3 regions of the Pantoea sp. SGAir0180 genome follow, and region 3 is predicted to be linked to each of the others. Evidence: predicted binding sites of a transcription regulator. Region 3 holds the regulator's gene; each other region holds the start of a gene.
The links. The regulator PurR, encoded in region 3, represses purine synthesis genes. The targets are predictions, from matches to a motif close to CANGCAAACGTTTGCNTG.
Positions count from the first base shown of each region.

Region 1: C1N58_RS18830 (nucleobase:cation symporter-2 family protein) is a predicted target of PurR. The motif match lies at 1,333-1,350, and genes of this name have one in related genera.
Region 2: purT (formate-dependent phosphoribosylglycinamide formyltransferase) is a predicted target of PurR. The motif match lies at 3,730-3,747, and genes of this name have one in related genera.

Region 1 is NZ_CP028071.1:4,024,319-4,029,257, forward strand. It holds gene C1N58_RS18830 (nucleobase:cation symporter-2 family protein) at 1-1,272, opposite strand, end outside; gene C1N58_RS18835 (hypothetical protein) at 1,388-1,627, shown strand; gene C1N58_RS18840 (CoA-acylating methylmalonate-semialdehyde dehydrogenase) at 1,932-3,437, shown strand; gene iolB (5-deoxy-glucuronate isomerase) at 3,519-4,337, shown strand; gene C1N58_RS18850 (MurR/RpiR family transcriptional regulator) at 4,509-4,939, opposite strand, start outside.
Region 2 is NZ_CP028071.1:1,375,030-1,379,968, forward strand. It holds gene zwf (glucose-6-phosphate dehydrogenase) at 165-1,640, shown strand; gene C1N58_RS06430 (bifunctional 4-hydroxy-2-oxoglutarate aldolase/2-dehydro-3-deoxy-phosphogluconate aldolase) at 1,830-2,468, shown strand; gene purT (formate-dependent phosphoribosylglycinamide formyltransferase) at 2,506-3,684, opposite strand; gene C1N58_RS06440 (tellurite resistance TerB family protein) at 3,857-4,501, shown strand; gene C1N58_RS06445 (prolyl oligopeptidase family serine peptidase) at 4,619-4,939, shown strand, end outside.
Region 3 is NZ_CP028071.1:1,906,606-1,911,544, reverse strand. It holds gene punR (DNA-binding transcriptional activator PunR) at 1-606, shown strand, start outside; gene purR (HTH-type transcriptional repressor PurR) at 603-1,628, opposite strand; gene C1N58_RS08915 (cytochrome bd-I oxidase subunit CydH) at 1,911-2,000, shown strand; gene C1N58_RS08910 (C40 family peptidase) at 2,195-3,013, opposite strand; gene C1N58_RS08905 (Grx4 family monothiol glutaredoxin) at 3,377-3,712, shown strand; gene rnt (ribonuclease T) at 3,751-4,422, opposite strand; gene gloA (lactoylglutathione lyase) at 4,545-4,939, opposite strand, start outside.

The DNA.
Region 1 (4,939 bases), 2.1 Mb from region 3:
GGCTGAACCAAACAGGTTCGCAAACAGGGGCGGCAGATGGGAAAGGGCAGCAGGCACGGACTCAATCCCTAAGCCGAAGCTGAAGGCCAGGCCGACAATCAGCATCTCTCTGCGCGTCAGCGCGGTCTGGCTGAGAATACGAATGCCGGCCGTTACCACGCAGCCAAACATCACCATGGTCGCGCCACCCAGGACGGGCGTGGGAATCTGACGCAACGCTTCGCTAAACGGCGGAAACAGAGCCAGTAAAATCAGCATCACACCGATATAGCGGCCAACAAAACGGCTTGCCACACCGGTCATCTGTATGACGCCGTTGTTTTGCGCAAAGGTGGTATTTGGAAAGGCACTCACCATGGCGGCAATCATACAACTCAGTCCGTCAGCCAGAATGCCGCCTTTCAGGCGCGCACTGAACGCTTTATCCGTAATCGACTTACCGGAGATCAGGTGGTTTGCGGTAAGATCGCCTACCGCCTCAATGATGCAGACCAGTGAAACCAGCACCACAGGCACAAAAAGGCTGCTGTTGAAGTGAAAGCCAAACGGAAACAGCGCGGGCAGGCGAAACAGGCTGTCCCCCAAACCATGCACCTGAAATTTGCCGCTCAGTGCCGCCGCGATGCAGCCGGTGAGAATGCCGACCACGATGGATGACAGACGCAGCCAGCGGTTCCCCGAACAGCTCAGCAGCACGATCACGCCAAGCGTCAACGCCCCCAGGGCGAGGTTGCTAAGGCTGGCAAAATCCTGTGCATTCTGACCGCCGCACCAGTTAATCACGCTGACCTTAATCAGGCTGATACCGATTAACGCAATCACGCTTCCCGTCACGACCGGCGTAAAGACCCGTTTTAAGGTATCAATAAAGCGGCTGACGATAACCGGAACCAGCGCGGCCACGGCGTTGACGCCAAACAGCATCGCCATAATGTCCTCAGGGCTGCCGCCCTGGGCTTTGACCCACAGGCCACCTGAAATGGCGACGCCGAGAAAAGCAAAGCTGGTGCCCTGCATGCATATCATGCCCGCGCCCACGCCCCACACGCGATTTGACTGCAGAAAGGTGCCGATGCCCGAAGCAAGGAGCGACATACTAATTAAATACGGAAGCCAGGCTTCCAGACCAAGCGCGGTGCCAATCAGCAAAGGCGGCGTGATAATCCCGACCAGACCTGCCAGTACATGCTGCGATGCGCTAAAAAAAGCCTGCACAGGCGGAATTCGCTGATCAAGGCCGTACAGTAAGCCACTGTTTTTTTCGTCAGACACGGTTATCTCATCTCAGTGCGGGGAAGTCACCGGATGTTGCATAAAGCAGGCCAGGTTTATCTGATAAACGTTTCACTGCTATCAATGCCTTTAAAATCATAGCGATAATGTTGTGATGAAGCGCGTCGCTCGCCCGGGAAAAGTGAAACACATGATTCCTGATGGGGCAGTGAAGAAATTATTGGTTCATAAAATGACGATTAACGCCCTTTTTTGCACTGCGTTAGTGCGTAGTGATGTTTTTTCACCAGACAACTGTCCTCATGGCCAGCAGCCATTTTTCTGGCCGACTCTCAGCAAAAAGAAAATGTATATTTCATATTTAAAATTGATGAAACATATCCGGGCTGCTTAATGCCGTCAGGCCGAAAACCTTTCATCCCGCAAAGGCGTTAAACCGCCCTGAAGCGACAATGTCATGGGACCCCGATTACACCGTCAGCGATGACGAGCCAGAATGGCCGCCGCGAAGACGTCAATCCTTTATGAAAAGAGAAATGCGATCTGTGCCGCTAAAAAGTAATTTTCCAAAAATATCTATTTGAAAAATTTATTCCATTGTAATAGTTTTCCAGCATGCTTTTGGCTTTTCCTGCCCAGCCAGCATGCCACTTCTGTGCTCTGCCCGCTGGAACCGTACATACCAAAGAGGCAACATCATGACTATCGTAGGAAACTTTATTGGCGGTCAAACCACATTCAGCGCCAGCAACGAAACCATTCCTGTGTTCGATCCGGCAACCGGCAAGGTTATCCGTGAGCTCACGCAAAGCAGCGCAGATGAAGTGGCTCAGGCGATTGATGTGGCACATGCGGCCTTTCCTGCCTGGTCAAAAACCTCCCCGCTGCGCCGCGCACGCATCATGTTCAATTTTAAAGCTCTGATGGAGCAGCACCGCGATGAACTGGCGGCGCTGATTGTGTCTGAGCATGGCAAAGTCTGGTCAGATGCGCTGGGTGAGCTGACGCGCGGTATCGAAGTCATCGAATTTGCCTGTGGTATTCCGCACCTGCTTAAAGGCGAGTATTCCCCGAATGTAGGCGGTGGCGTAGACAGTTACTCGCTGATGCAGCCGGTGGGCGTCGTGGCAGGGATTACGCCCTTCAACTTTCCGGCAATGGTGCCGTTGTGGATGTTCCCGATTGCGTTGGCCTGCGGTAACACCTTTATTCTCAAGCCGCCTGCGCTGGATCCGTCAGCGTCGGTGCGCATGGCCGAGCTGTTGAAGGAGGCGGGCCTGCCGGATGGCGTGTTTAATGTCGTGCACAGTTCCAATGACAATGCAGAACAGCTTTATAAAGATCCGCGTATTGCCGCCGTCAGCTTCGTTGGCTCATCCGGTGTGGCCGAGCATATTTACAAAACGGCCAGTGCGCACGGTAAGCGCGTTCAGGCTTTTGGCGCGGCAAAAAATCACGCCATCGTTATGCCAGACGCCGATTTGGACGCCACGGTAAACGCGATTATGGGCGGTGCGTTTGGCTCGGCGGGCGAGCGTTGCATGGCGCTGCCGGTTGTCGTTGCAGTGGGCAACGATACCGCCGATAAGCTCATTTCGCGCCTGACACCGCTGATCAACGCATTACGGGTTGGGCCGGGAATCCAGCAAGGCAGCGATGAAAATGAAATGGGGCCTGTGGTTTCTGCGGCACACCAGAAAAAGGTGCTGGGCTATATCGATCTGGGCGAGCAGGAAGGGGCGAAGCTGGTCGTTGATGGCCGCAACCACAAAGTCGCCGGTTTCGAAGAGGGCTACTACGTCGGCGGTACGCTGTTCGATAACGTTACCGCCGAGATGACCATCTGGCGTGAGGAAATTTTTGGTCCGGTGCTGAGCATTATGCGCGCGCCGGATTACGACAGTGCCCTGAAGCTGGTTAACAGCCACGAATTTGGTAACGGCAGCGCCATCTTTACCAGCAATGGCCATACCGCGCGGGAGTTTGTGCAGGATGTTGAGGCCGGAATGGTCGGCGTCAATGTGCCGGTGCCGGTGCCGATGGCCTTCCACAGTTTTGGGGGCTGGAAACGGTCAGTCTTTGGTGCGTTAAACGTGCACGGGCCAGACGGCGTGCGTTTTTACACCCGCATGAAAACCGCCACCGTGCGTTGGCCAGGCGGTCAGCAAACGGTGTCCGAATTCAGCATGCCAACGTTAGGCTAAATCACCTGCACCACTGACGCTGCGTTCGACACACAGGGGCGCGGGTTGTCAGGTGAAGGACCGCAAAACAGGAGGAGGCGAATGGCCTTACTTTCGAAGGTAAAACAGCCCGACAATAGCGGCTGCATTCAGCAGGTGACGCCAGCGCGCGCCGGTTGGCGTTATGTCGGTTTTTCATCCTATCTGCTGAAAAAAGGGCAAACGCTCGACCTGAAAAGTGGCGACAGCGAACTTTGCCTGGTGCTGGTCGCGGGGCTGGCTTCCGTCACCACGCGCCACGCACGTTTCCCGAATATCGGCAAACGTCTGTCACCGTTTGAGCGCACGCCGCCTTATTCTGTGTATGTTCCTCATGATGATGACGTCAGGGTACAGGCTGAAAGCGATCTTGAGCTGGCGGTCTGCCAGGCACCCGGGCAGGGCGGCAAGCTGCCCGCTCGCCTGATTGCGCCGGAGGATGTTGGCGTTGAACGGCGGGGCAAAGGGCAAAATCAGCGCCTGGTGCATAATATTCTGCCGGACTCTCAACCGGCAGAGAGCCTGCTGGTCGTGGAAGTGTATACCGATGAGGGCAATACCAGCTCTTACCCGAGCCACAAACACGATCAGGAAAACAGCGAACACGAAACCTATCTGGAAGAAACCTATTACCACCGTTTTCAACCCGAGCAGGGGTTTGCCATGCAGCGCGTTTATACTGACGACCGTTCGCTGGATGAGTGCATGGCAGTGTATAACCGTGATGTGGTCATGGTGCCGCGCGGCTATCATCCTGTGGCGACGCTGGCAGGCTACGACAATTACTACCTTAACGTCATGGCGGGGCCGGTACGTTTGTGGAAGTTCAGTTGGGAGCACGATCACGCCTGGGTTAACAGCGACAGTTATCCGCGACGTTAATCCGTGGCGAGAACTGACAAGGCAGCGCTATTCGCTGCCTTTTTTATTGCGTGATGATACCTGTAAGTTGACCAGAGAACGGTGTTCGGCGACAGGCTCTGTCTGTTACCTGACGAGGCCGTCTCTGATTGACCGGCGCAGGCTACGCCGCCCTGTCAGGTGGCGCGATCGTCAGGATGCGGGGGGCGTCCGGGCATTGTTCAGTGCCAGGGAAACCGCCAGCGTCTGAGCCAGACAGAGTGACGCCACCTGAGAGCGGAAACCGTCAACCTGGGCTTCCCGTACCACAAAGCAAACGTCGCTGAACGCGGCCAGAGGGCTCACCTGGCTGTCCGTAATCGCAATCAGGCGGGCACCGAGCCTGGCACCCAGCTCAACCACTTCTACCGCTTCGCGAGCGTAAGGCGAACAGCTGATAGCAATCACCACGTCTTTCGGATTCACCAGCGTCAGCTGTTCAGTGAACATGCCGCCTAACCCGTCAATCAGAAAGGCGCGGCGCTCCAGATGGCGCAGGGCATAAACCAGATAGGAGGCGACACTGAACGAGCGACGCAGGCCGATAACATAGACGTTCTCGGCATCATTGAGTAACTGCACCG
Region 2 (4,939 bases), 530 kb from region 3:
ACCTACCACAGACGCAAATTACGCGCAGAGTAAGTAGGGTGACGCCGCGGGCTGGTTTACCTGGCCTGGGGAAAAAAGTACATTGTGCTGAAAGTAAATAACAACATGGACCCGGTGCTCAGGATGCATCGCCACCGGGACTATCCTGCAACGAGGAGAGGAAAATGGCGGTAACACAAATAGCCCAGGCATGCGATCTGGTAATTTTCGGCGCCAAAGGCGATCTCGCCCGTCGTAAACTGTTGCCCTCGCTGTATCAGTTAGAGAAAGCGGGTCAGATTCATGAAGAAACCCGGATTATCGGCGTTGGCCGTGCAGAGTGGGATAAAGCTGAATACACCAAAGTGGTGCGTGAGGCGTTAGAAACCTTCATGAAGGAAAAGATTGACGAAGCGCTCTGGGATAAGCTCAGTAACCGTCTCGATTTCTGTAACCTTGATGTTAACGATACCTCGCATTTCCCAAGACTGGGTAAGATGCTGGATCAGAAAAACCGCACCACGATTAACTATTTCGCCATGCCGCCCAGCACCTTCGGGGCCATTTGTCAGGGCCTCGGCATGGCCAAGCTCAATGCGAAACCGGCGCGCGTGGTGATGGAAAAACCGCTCGGCACGTCGCTGGAAACGTCAAAAGAAATCAACGACAGCGTAGGCGAGTATTTCGATGAGAGTCAGGTGTTCCGTATTGACCACTATCTGGGGAAAGAAACGGTTCTGAACCTGCTTGCGCTGCGTTTCGCAAACTCCATCTTCGTGAACAACTGGGATAACCGCACCATCGATCACGTGCAGATTACCGTGGCTGAAGAGGTGGGCATTGAAGGCCGTTGGGGTTACTTCGATAAAGCCGGACAGATGCGCGATATGATCCAGAACCACCTGTTACAGGTGCTGACCATGATTGCAATGTCTCCGCCTTCCGATCTCAGTGCCGACAGCATTCGCGATGAGAAAGTGAAAGTGCTGCGTTCGCTGCGTCCTATCGATCAGACGAACGTCCGTGAGAAAACGGTGCGGGGTCAGTACACCGCCGGCTTTGTGCAGGGCAAAAAAGTCCCCGGCTACCTGGAAGAAGAGGGTGCCAACAAAACCAGCTCTACGGAAACCTTTGTGGCCATTCGCGTCGATATCGACAACTGGCGCTGGGCGGGCGTGCCCTTCTATCTGCGCACCGGTAAGCGTTTGCCGACCAAGTGTTCTGAAGTCGTGGTGTACTTCAAAAACCCGGAGATGAACCTGTTTAAAGACTCTTACTCCGAGTTACCGCAGAACAAACTGACCATCCGTCTGCAGCCGGATGAAGGGGTGGACATTGAGATCCTGAACAAGGTGCCGGGTCTGGATCACAAACACAAACTGCAGACGACCAAGCTGGATCTGAGCTACTCAGAAACCTTTAACCAGTCTCATCTGGCGGATGCGTACGAGCGTTTACTGCTGGAATCGATGCGCGGCATTCAGGCACTGTTCGTGCGCCGTGACGAGGTGGAAGCCGCCTGGACTTACGTTGACTCCATCATCAACGCCTGGGCCGCAGATGGTGATTCCTCCAAACCTTATCAGGCCGGCACCTGGGGACCGGTGGCGTCCGTCGCGATGATCACGCGAGACGGTCGTTCCTGGAATGAATTCGAATAATCCCTTCCCAGCCCGCATAATGCGGGCTTTTTTTTGCACCACCTCTCAAAAATGAACTACTGTTTTAAAAATTTTATTCGTTGATGGACGGTGAAACGGAGAATCCTGTATGGTAGTCGTGCTGTTAACCGGACTGGCGCTGTAAAGGCTTCGGCGCAGTGATCACAATGTTATTTACCAGGGGAAGTGATGAAAAACTGGAAAACGAGTGCAGAACAGATTCTGAAAACCGGACCGGTCGTGCCGGTAATCGTGGTTAACAAGCTGGAACATGCGGTTCCCATGGCTCAGGCGCTGGTCGCCGGCGGCGTCAGGGTGCTGGAAGTGACCTTACGCACGCCCGTGGCGATGGATGCCTTACGCGCCATTATCAAACAGGTGCCAGAGGCTATTGTCGGTGCGGGAACGGTGCTGAACACACAGCAGCTCCAGGAAGTGACGGAAGCGGGCGCACAGTTTGTAATCAGTCCCGGTATCACCGAGTCCTTACTCAAGGCCGCCGTTGAAGGGCCAGTTCCGCTTATTCCCGGCATCAGCACGGTGTCAGAATTAATGACCGGCATGGATTACGGTCTGCGAGAGTTTAAATTTTTCCCGGCCGAAGCCAACGGCGGGGTAAAAGCGCTACAGGCCATCGGTGGGCCTTTCCCTCAGGTGCGTTTCTGTCCGACGGGCGGTATCTCACCAGCGAATTACCGTGATTATCTGGCGCTGAAAAGCGTACTTTGTATCGGCGGCTCCTGGCTGGTGCCGAACGAGGCGCTGGAAGCAGGGGACTGGCAGCGTATTACGCAGCTGGCCAGCGAGGCCGTCGCGGGGGCCCGCTAACGGGCAGACGGTGAGCCCGCAGGCTCACCGCACTCACTTAACCCTGAACGCTGACGGCAGCCGCACTGGCTACCGCGCGCGCAACAGCCTCTTCCGTTGTCTCGGCGCAGGCCAGAGCAACACCTAAACGACGATGACCTTCAATTTCGGGCTTGCCAAACAGGCGCAACTGCAAACCCGCCCCCAGTGCTGCTTCTACATTCGCAAAGCGGACATTCTGGCTGGTTAACTGTGGCAGAATAACGGCTGAAGCAGAAGGGCCGTACTGGCGAATGGCCCCTACAGGCAGCCCCAGGAACGCGCGGACATGCAGGGCGAATTCTGACAGATCCTGCGAGATCAGCGTCACCATGCCGGTGTCGTGCGGACGCGGAGAGACTTCACTGAATACCACTTCGTCGCCGCATACAAACAGCTCCACACCAAATAATCCATAGCCACCCAGTGCGTTGACCACGGTTTCCGCGATATGCTGGGCACGCTGTAGCGCCAGGTCGCTCATCTGCTGCGGCTGCCATGACTCACGGTAATCGCCGTCTTCCTGGCGATGACCGATAGGGGCGCAGAAATGAATGCCGTCAACGGCCCTGATGGTCAGCAGGGTGATTTCAAAATCAAACTTCACCACGCCTTCAACGATAACGCGTCCCGCCCCGGCGCGACCGCCTTGTTGCGCATAATCCCAGGCCTTATCCAGCTGGCTGGCATCGCGAATAAAACTCTGGCCTTTGCCGGATGAACTCATAACGGGTTTGACGATGCAGGGAAAACCAATCCCGGCGGCGGCAGCGACAAAATTTTCTTTGCTGTCGGCAAAGCGGTAGGTTGAAGTGGGCAGTGCCAGCTCCTCTGCGGCCAGACGACGAATGCCTTCGCGGTTCATGGTGAGGCGGGCAGCGCGGGCAGTGGGCACGACGCGCTGACCTTGCTGCTCCAGCTCCAGCAGTTTCTCTGTTGCGATGGCTTCAATCTCAGGCACCACGAAGTCTGGTTTCTCCTGGGCAATAACGGCGGCCAGTGCGTCGCCGTCCAGCATATTTATCACATGGATACGGTGCGCTACATGCATCGCAGGCGCATTGGCGTAGCGGTCAACCGCAATCACTTCCACACCCAGACGCTGACATTCCAGCGCGACTTCTTTGCCCAGTTCTCCTGAGCCTAACAGCATGACGCGCGTGGCAGCAGGGCGTAGCGCAGTTCCGAGAGTCGTCATCATTTCACCTAAGCAGTCAACCAGTCAAAATTCGCGCGCAGTATAAACGAAAACGTTTGCTTTCTCACCTCTTGCGCACATTTCATCTCGTTTGCGCTACTTTTCCTGCTCTGACGTTTCCTGACATCTTTTTGGTAATGATGATGTTTCTGGATGGTAAGGGGAGTAAATAATGAATAACTGGCTGCAACAGATTCAATCAGTACTGGCAAAAAAGAGCGGTGACGGCAAATCCGGCGGCGGGCTGAGTGAGATGCTGGCCCCCGGTGCGCTGGGTGGCCTGGCGGGATTGCTGGTGGCCAGTAAATCATCACGCAAGCTGTTAACTAAATATGGCGGCAAAGCCTTAATCATCGGCGGCGGGGCAGCAGCGGGCGCGGTGTTGTGGAACAAATACAAACAGCGGGTGCGTGAAACCCATCAGGACGAACCGGGTTTTGGTGAGTTACAGACGCCGGTTGATCAGCGCGCAGAACGACTGGTCACGGCCTTAGTGTTTGCCGCCAAAAGCGACGGGCATATTGATGACCGTGAACGTGCGGCGATTGAGCAGAACATTCATCAGGCAGGCTATGGTCAGGATGCGGAGAAACTGATCCAGCAGGCCATGCAGCGGCCGCTGGACCCCGAATGGCTGGCGGCGGATGTTAAAAATGAAGAAGAAGCACTGGAACTCTATTTTCTCAGCTGTGCCGCCATTGATGTTGATCATTTTATGGAGCGCAGCTACCTGTCGGCACTGGGCGACGCGCTAAAAATTCCGCAGGATGTCCGAAAAGGTATCCAGCAGGATATTGATCAGCAGAAGGCCAGTTAACTCATGTCCGGGCCCGTAACAGGGCCCTGAACACGCTCATACTCACTATCCCTGACTTGGCATCTGAAGACATTAGTGCCACCCTTAATGTTGATGATGTTCAGCAGGATGGATGATATGAAAGCACCTGACGCGAAAAAAATACCTTACGAGATGTCGCTGCATGGCGAGACGCGGGTCGATAACTACTACTGGTTGCGCGATGACAAACGCGAAAACAGCGATGTGCTGGACTACCTGCGTGCTGAGAACAACTATGGTCAGAAAATCATGGCGTCACAGGAGCCATTACAAAACCGTATTCTCCACGAGATCATTGACCGACTGCCGCCTCAGGACCATTCCGTTCCCTACGTAAAAAATGGCTACCGCTACCAAAGCCGTTATGAAAGTGGTAATGAATATGCCGCCTATTACCGGCAGCCTGCCAGTTATCAG
Region 3 (4,939 bases):
ATCGTCAAACCGCAGCGGACCCGGCAGTTTGTCAGGGATTTTTACCGTCATTTTCCCGACATGGAGTTGCACATCAGCTATGAGGTCTTTAACGGCGTCTGGGATGCGCTGGCAGACGGGCGAGTGGATGTGGCGATAGGTGCGACACAGGCGATTCCGGTGGGGGGGCGTTTCGCCTTTCGCGATATGGGCACCCTGAACTGGCGTTGCGTGGTGGCGCATCAGCATCCTCTGACGCAGGTTGCTACGCTGGATGATGAGGCGTTGCGCTACTGGCCTTCTCTGGTGCTGGAAGATACGTCACGCGCGTTACCGCGTCGTATGACCTGGGCGCTGGATAACCAACGCCGGCTGGTGGTCCCGGACTGGCAAACCGGTCTGGACTGCGTGCGCGCCGGCTTGTGTGTCGCGATGATACCCGGCCATTTAGCGCGGCCCTTACTGGACAGCGGCGAGATGGCAGAGCTGAACTTACCACAGGCGTTTCCGGAAAGTCCCTGCTGCGTCAGCTGGGCGGAAGATCGCGCATCACCGGCGCTGGGGTGGTTACTCCAGTACCTGGGCGATGCGCAAACGCTAAATCAGGAGTGGTTGAGCGAGGATTAACGGCGGTAATCGCGATAAGGACCATAGCCCACCGAGCGTCGCTCAATAAGCGTCGGGTGGACTTCAATCGTCTGCGACTCTTCCCGCTTACTGGTAATGCGATCTAACAACATCTCCAGCGCTTTCTCACCCAACTGGGCTTTAGGTTGATGCACCGTGGTCAGTGCCGGAGTGAAATAGCGCGCATTGCGCACATTGTCGTAACCAATGACGGAGATATCCTGCGGCACGCGCAGGCCCATTTCGTCGGCCGCGCAGATTGCGCCCATCGCCATGATGTCGCCCCCACAGAATACGGCGCTTGGGCGCTGCTTCTGTGACAGAATCTGCTGCATGGCCTGATAGCCAGATTCGGGTTCAAAGTCACCCTGCACAATCCATTCGGCACGTGGCTGAATACCCGCTTCTTCCAGCGCCTTAAGGAAACCGGCATGGCGACCGCCTCCCGTGTTACGCTCCATCTGGCCGGGAATGGCACCAATATCGCGATGACCACGCTCAATCAAATAACGTCCCGCCAGATAACCGCCCTGAAAAGCATTGTCCAGTACGGTATCGGTAAAGTCGGCACGGGATTCGCCCCAGTCCATCACCACCATCGGAATATTGCGGTTCGCTTCCAGCATTTGCAGCAGATCATCCGGATACTCTGAACACATCACCAGAAGCCCGTCAACGCGCTTTTGCGCCATCATCGACAGATAGGCGCGCTGTTTTTGCAGGTCATTATGTGCGTTGCCCAGAATCAGGGTATAGCCTTTATCGAAGCAGTGATTCTCAATGGCTTCGATAATTTCAGCAAAGTAGGGCGCTTCACTGGACGTGGCGAGCAGGCCCAGCGTTTTGGTGTGATTCACCTTCAGGCTACGCGCGACTGCGCTGGGAGAATAATGCAGTTCCCGAATCGCTTCCCACACCGCTTCGCAGGTATTTTCTGCGACAAAGCGCGTTTTATTGATGACGTGTGAGACGGTCGTGGTGGACACGCCCGCACGCTTCGCCACATCTTTAATTGTTGCCATGTAAATCGAACTCCCGGGCCTATCTAAATTATTGATAAGCATATTGTTAAACGTTTGCGTCAGCGGACGGTTATTTCTGCGAAAAACATCGCTTTTCTGTCCGGTATTGAGTCATCAGGGCAGGAAATAACGTCTGAAAAGGGCGCGGACGCAACCGATATTGCGCGCTGTTGCGCAACAAAGGGGGGATTCTAACAAGGCTGTGCGGATAAAACGAGATTTTTACCCACGCGTATGTGAAAATGCTATAACCTTACAAACGTCAGGGTTAAAGGAGAGGGGATGAGTACCGATTTAAAACTGTCATTAATGACGACGGCAGCCGCACTGTTAATGATCATCGCGTTTAGCTTCACCGCTATTCTGCACTAGCCGCATTCGTTTGCAGCGACGCTATACTGGCTGACTGCGCGTCCAGCCTTGCCGGTGATACGTCCTGTCTGTCAGACCGTATCACCGGCAAGTGCGGCATTTTCGCCCGGAACACCCCGCTGCACAATCGGGGCGATATGGGCAATAAAAAAGCCGGGAAGCTGCCTTTCCCGGCTTTTTTGTATGAAGGACGTTTAGCGAACGGTCTTTGGCGTCATAACGCGACGCGCACCAATATAATGGCGCTGCCAGTAATCTTCGCTCAACGCACTGATTTGAATATCTTTACCGGTACGCGGTGACTGAATGAATTTACCGTTGCCCAGGTAAACCCCGACATGATCTGCGGTTCCACGCCCGTTGATGCGGAAGAAAACCAGATCGCCTTTTTCAAGGGATTCGCGGTTGACCGGTGCTGCATCCCGCAGATGGTACATTTCGTTAGCGGTACGGGGGATCTTAAACTTCACGACGTCTTTGTAGGCGTACCATACGAGGCCACTGCAATCAAAACCCGTATGGGGCGATTTGCCTCCCCACTGATAACGCTTGCCAAGTTGCCCCATCAGTTTTGCCATCGCCGTTTCACGCGCTTTCTGGTAACGCTGGCGATGCGCTTTACTCATTTTAATGGTGCCGGTTTCGGTATTGTCTGCCGTTAACGCCTTCGCAGCACGTTGATGACCATACCGTTTTTTGCTGGCGGCATTGGCGGCGACTTTTTTGCTCAGCGTCTTGTGCGAGGCAGTCGTTTTAGCGAGTGTTTTGTGCGTGATGGTGTGAGAGGTCGTTTTGCTGGTTTTCGTGGTCTTACTGACTTTCTGAACAGCGGAGGCGCGACTTTTTTTAGATGAGGCTTTAACCGCGCGTCGTTTGCGCCGATCATCGTCGCGCGCACTTTTTTTCTCTACCTTATGCAAGCTGGCCTTAACCGTCGCATGCGGGGAGGCAGCAGCGATGTTAAAGAAGAGTTGCGCAAAAGCCAGAATAAGAAGCGTAATGATTGAACGCATAGTCCGTTTACTGGTTAAGCTGTCAGATCAAACAGGTCTCTGACAAAGTTAAGAAAAATCTGATCACCGATCAGCGCCGAAGTCATTCTAGTCCAGTTTTTTTTAAAAGAGTAAGTCCTTTTTTATTAATTGCTGGCCTGGATAAAAATCAGGCATAAATCAGGAATTTCAGTCTCTTATAACAGCAAATTCATTGCAAATTATGAATACATTCATAGTCTTTGTCACAGTTTCCTGCGGATGCCTGACCAGCTTACTTAGCAAACATGGCGATTTAACGTCAGACGAGCCAAAATCTCGTTTTCAGTCCTGGCGTGAAGTCGCTACAATAAAGAAACACGAAGTGACGAATTAAGGAAGGCAATAATGAGTACTGTAGAAAAAATTCAGCGCCAGATCGCAGAAAACCCGATCCTGCTGTACATGAAAGGTTCGCCGAAACTGCCAAGCTGCGGTTTCTCTGCGCAGGCGGTCCAGGCGTTGTCTGCCTGTGGTGAGCGCTTTGCTTACGTGGATATTCTGCAGAACCCGGATATTCGCGCAGAGCTGCCAAAATACGCCAACTGGCCCACGTTCCCGCAGTTATGGGTTGATGGCGAACTGGTCGGCGGCTGCGACATTATTGTTGAAATGTTCCAGCGCGGCGAGTTGCAGCCGTTAATCAAAGAAACCGCTGAGAAGTTTAAAGAAGCGGAATAACTGAAAAAGGCCGACCTCGTCGGCCTTTTTTACGCGCGTTACTCGGTTGTTTCTCCACCCGTCGCCGACGCTTCCGTAACAGCTAACGGCCAGCCTCCCAGCCGTTTCCAGCGGTTAACCAGCTCACAAAATAAGGTCGCCGTTTGCTGTGTATCATAGAGTGCGGAGTGCGCCTGACTGCTGTCGAACGCCATGCCTGCGGCTTTGCAGGCTTTTGCCAGCACGGTCTGGCCCAGCACCAGTCCGCTCAGCGCGGCCGTGTCGAAGGTCGCAAAGGGATGAAAGGGATTGCGTTTCAGGCCCGCACGTTCCGCCGCCGCATTCATAAAGTTCAGATCAAACGTGGCGTTGTGAGCGACCATGATGGCGCGGTTGCATCCGGTCTCTTTGATGCCTTTTCGCACCATTTTAAAAATGGCATGCAGGGCCTCATATTCGGTGACTGCGCCGCGCAAGGGATTCGTGGGATCGATGCCCGTAAACGCCAGCGCTTCAGGGTGCAGGAGCGAACCGACAAAAGGTTCCACATGAAAATGCAGCGTCTCGTCGTGATGAAGCCAACCCTCATCATCCATTTTCAGGGTGATGGCAGCGATTTCCAGCAGCGCATCGGTTTGCGCATTAAAGCCCGCCGTTTCAACATCGATCACGACAGGATAAAAACCACGAAAGCGTTGATTGAGTGCGTTGGGGGAAGACGATTCAGACATCAGGATCTCATTGCAGAAAAAGGGCAGCGCGTAGTATGCCAAAAAAGCGCACTCTCTGCAGCAGATGTGGGCGAGGGAAGTAAGAATCAGCCTGCAGGGGGCAGGCTGATGGGCGGCAACGGTTAGTTACCGAGGCCGTGACCGGCATGTTTGTTTTCGATTAGCTCGATCTTATAACCGTCAGGATCTTCAACGAAGGCGATGATGGTGGAACCGCCTTTCACCGGGCCCGCTTCACGGGTCACGTTGCCGCCGTCGTTACGGATACGTTCACAGGTCGCCGCGACATCATCAACGCCCAGCGCAATGTGGCCATAAGCATTCCCCAGGTCGTAGCTGTCTACGCCCCAGTTATAGGTCAGTTCAATCACCGCGCCTTCGCTCTCTTCGGTGTAGCCGACGAACGCAAGCGTATATTTATATTCAGCATTTTCGCTTTGACGCAGCAGACGCATGCCCAGCACACGGGTGTAAAAATCGATTGAGCGTTGTAAATCGCCAACGCGCAGCATGGTAT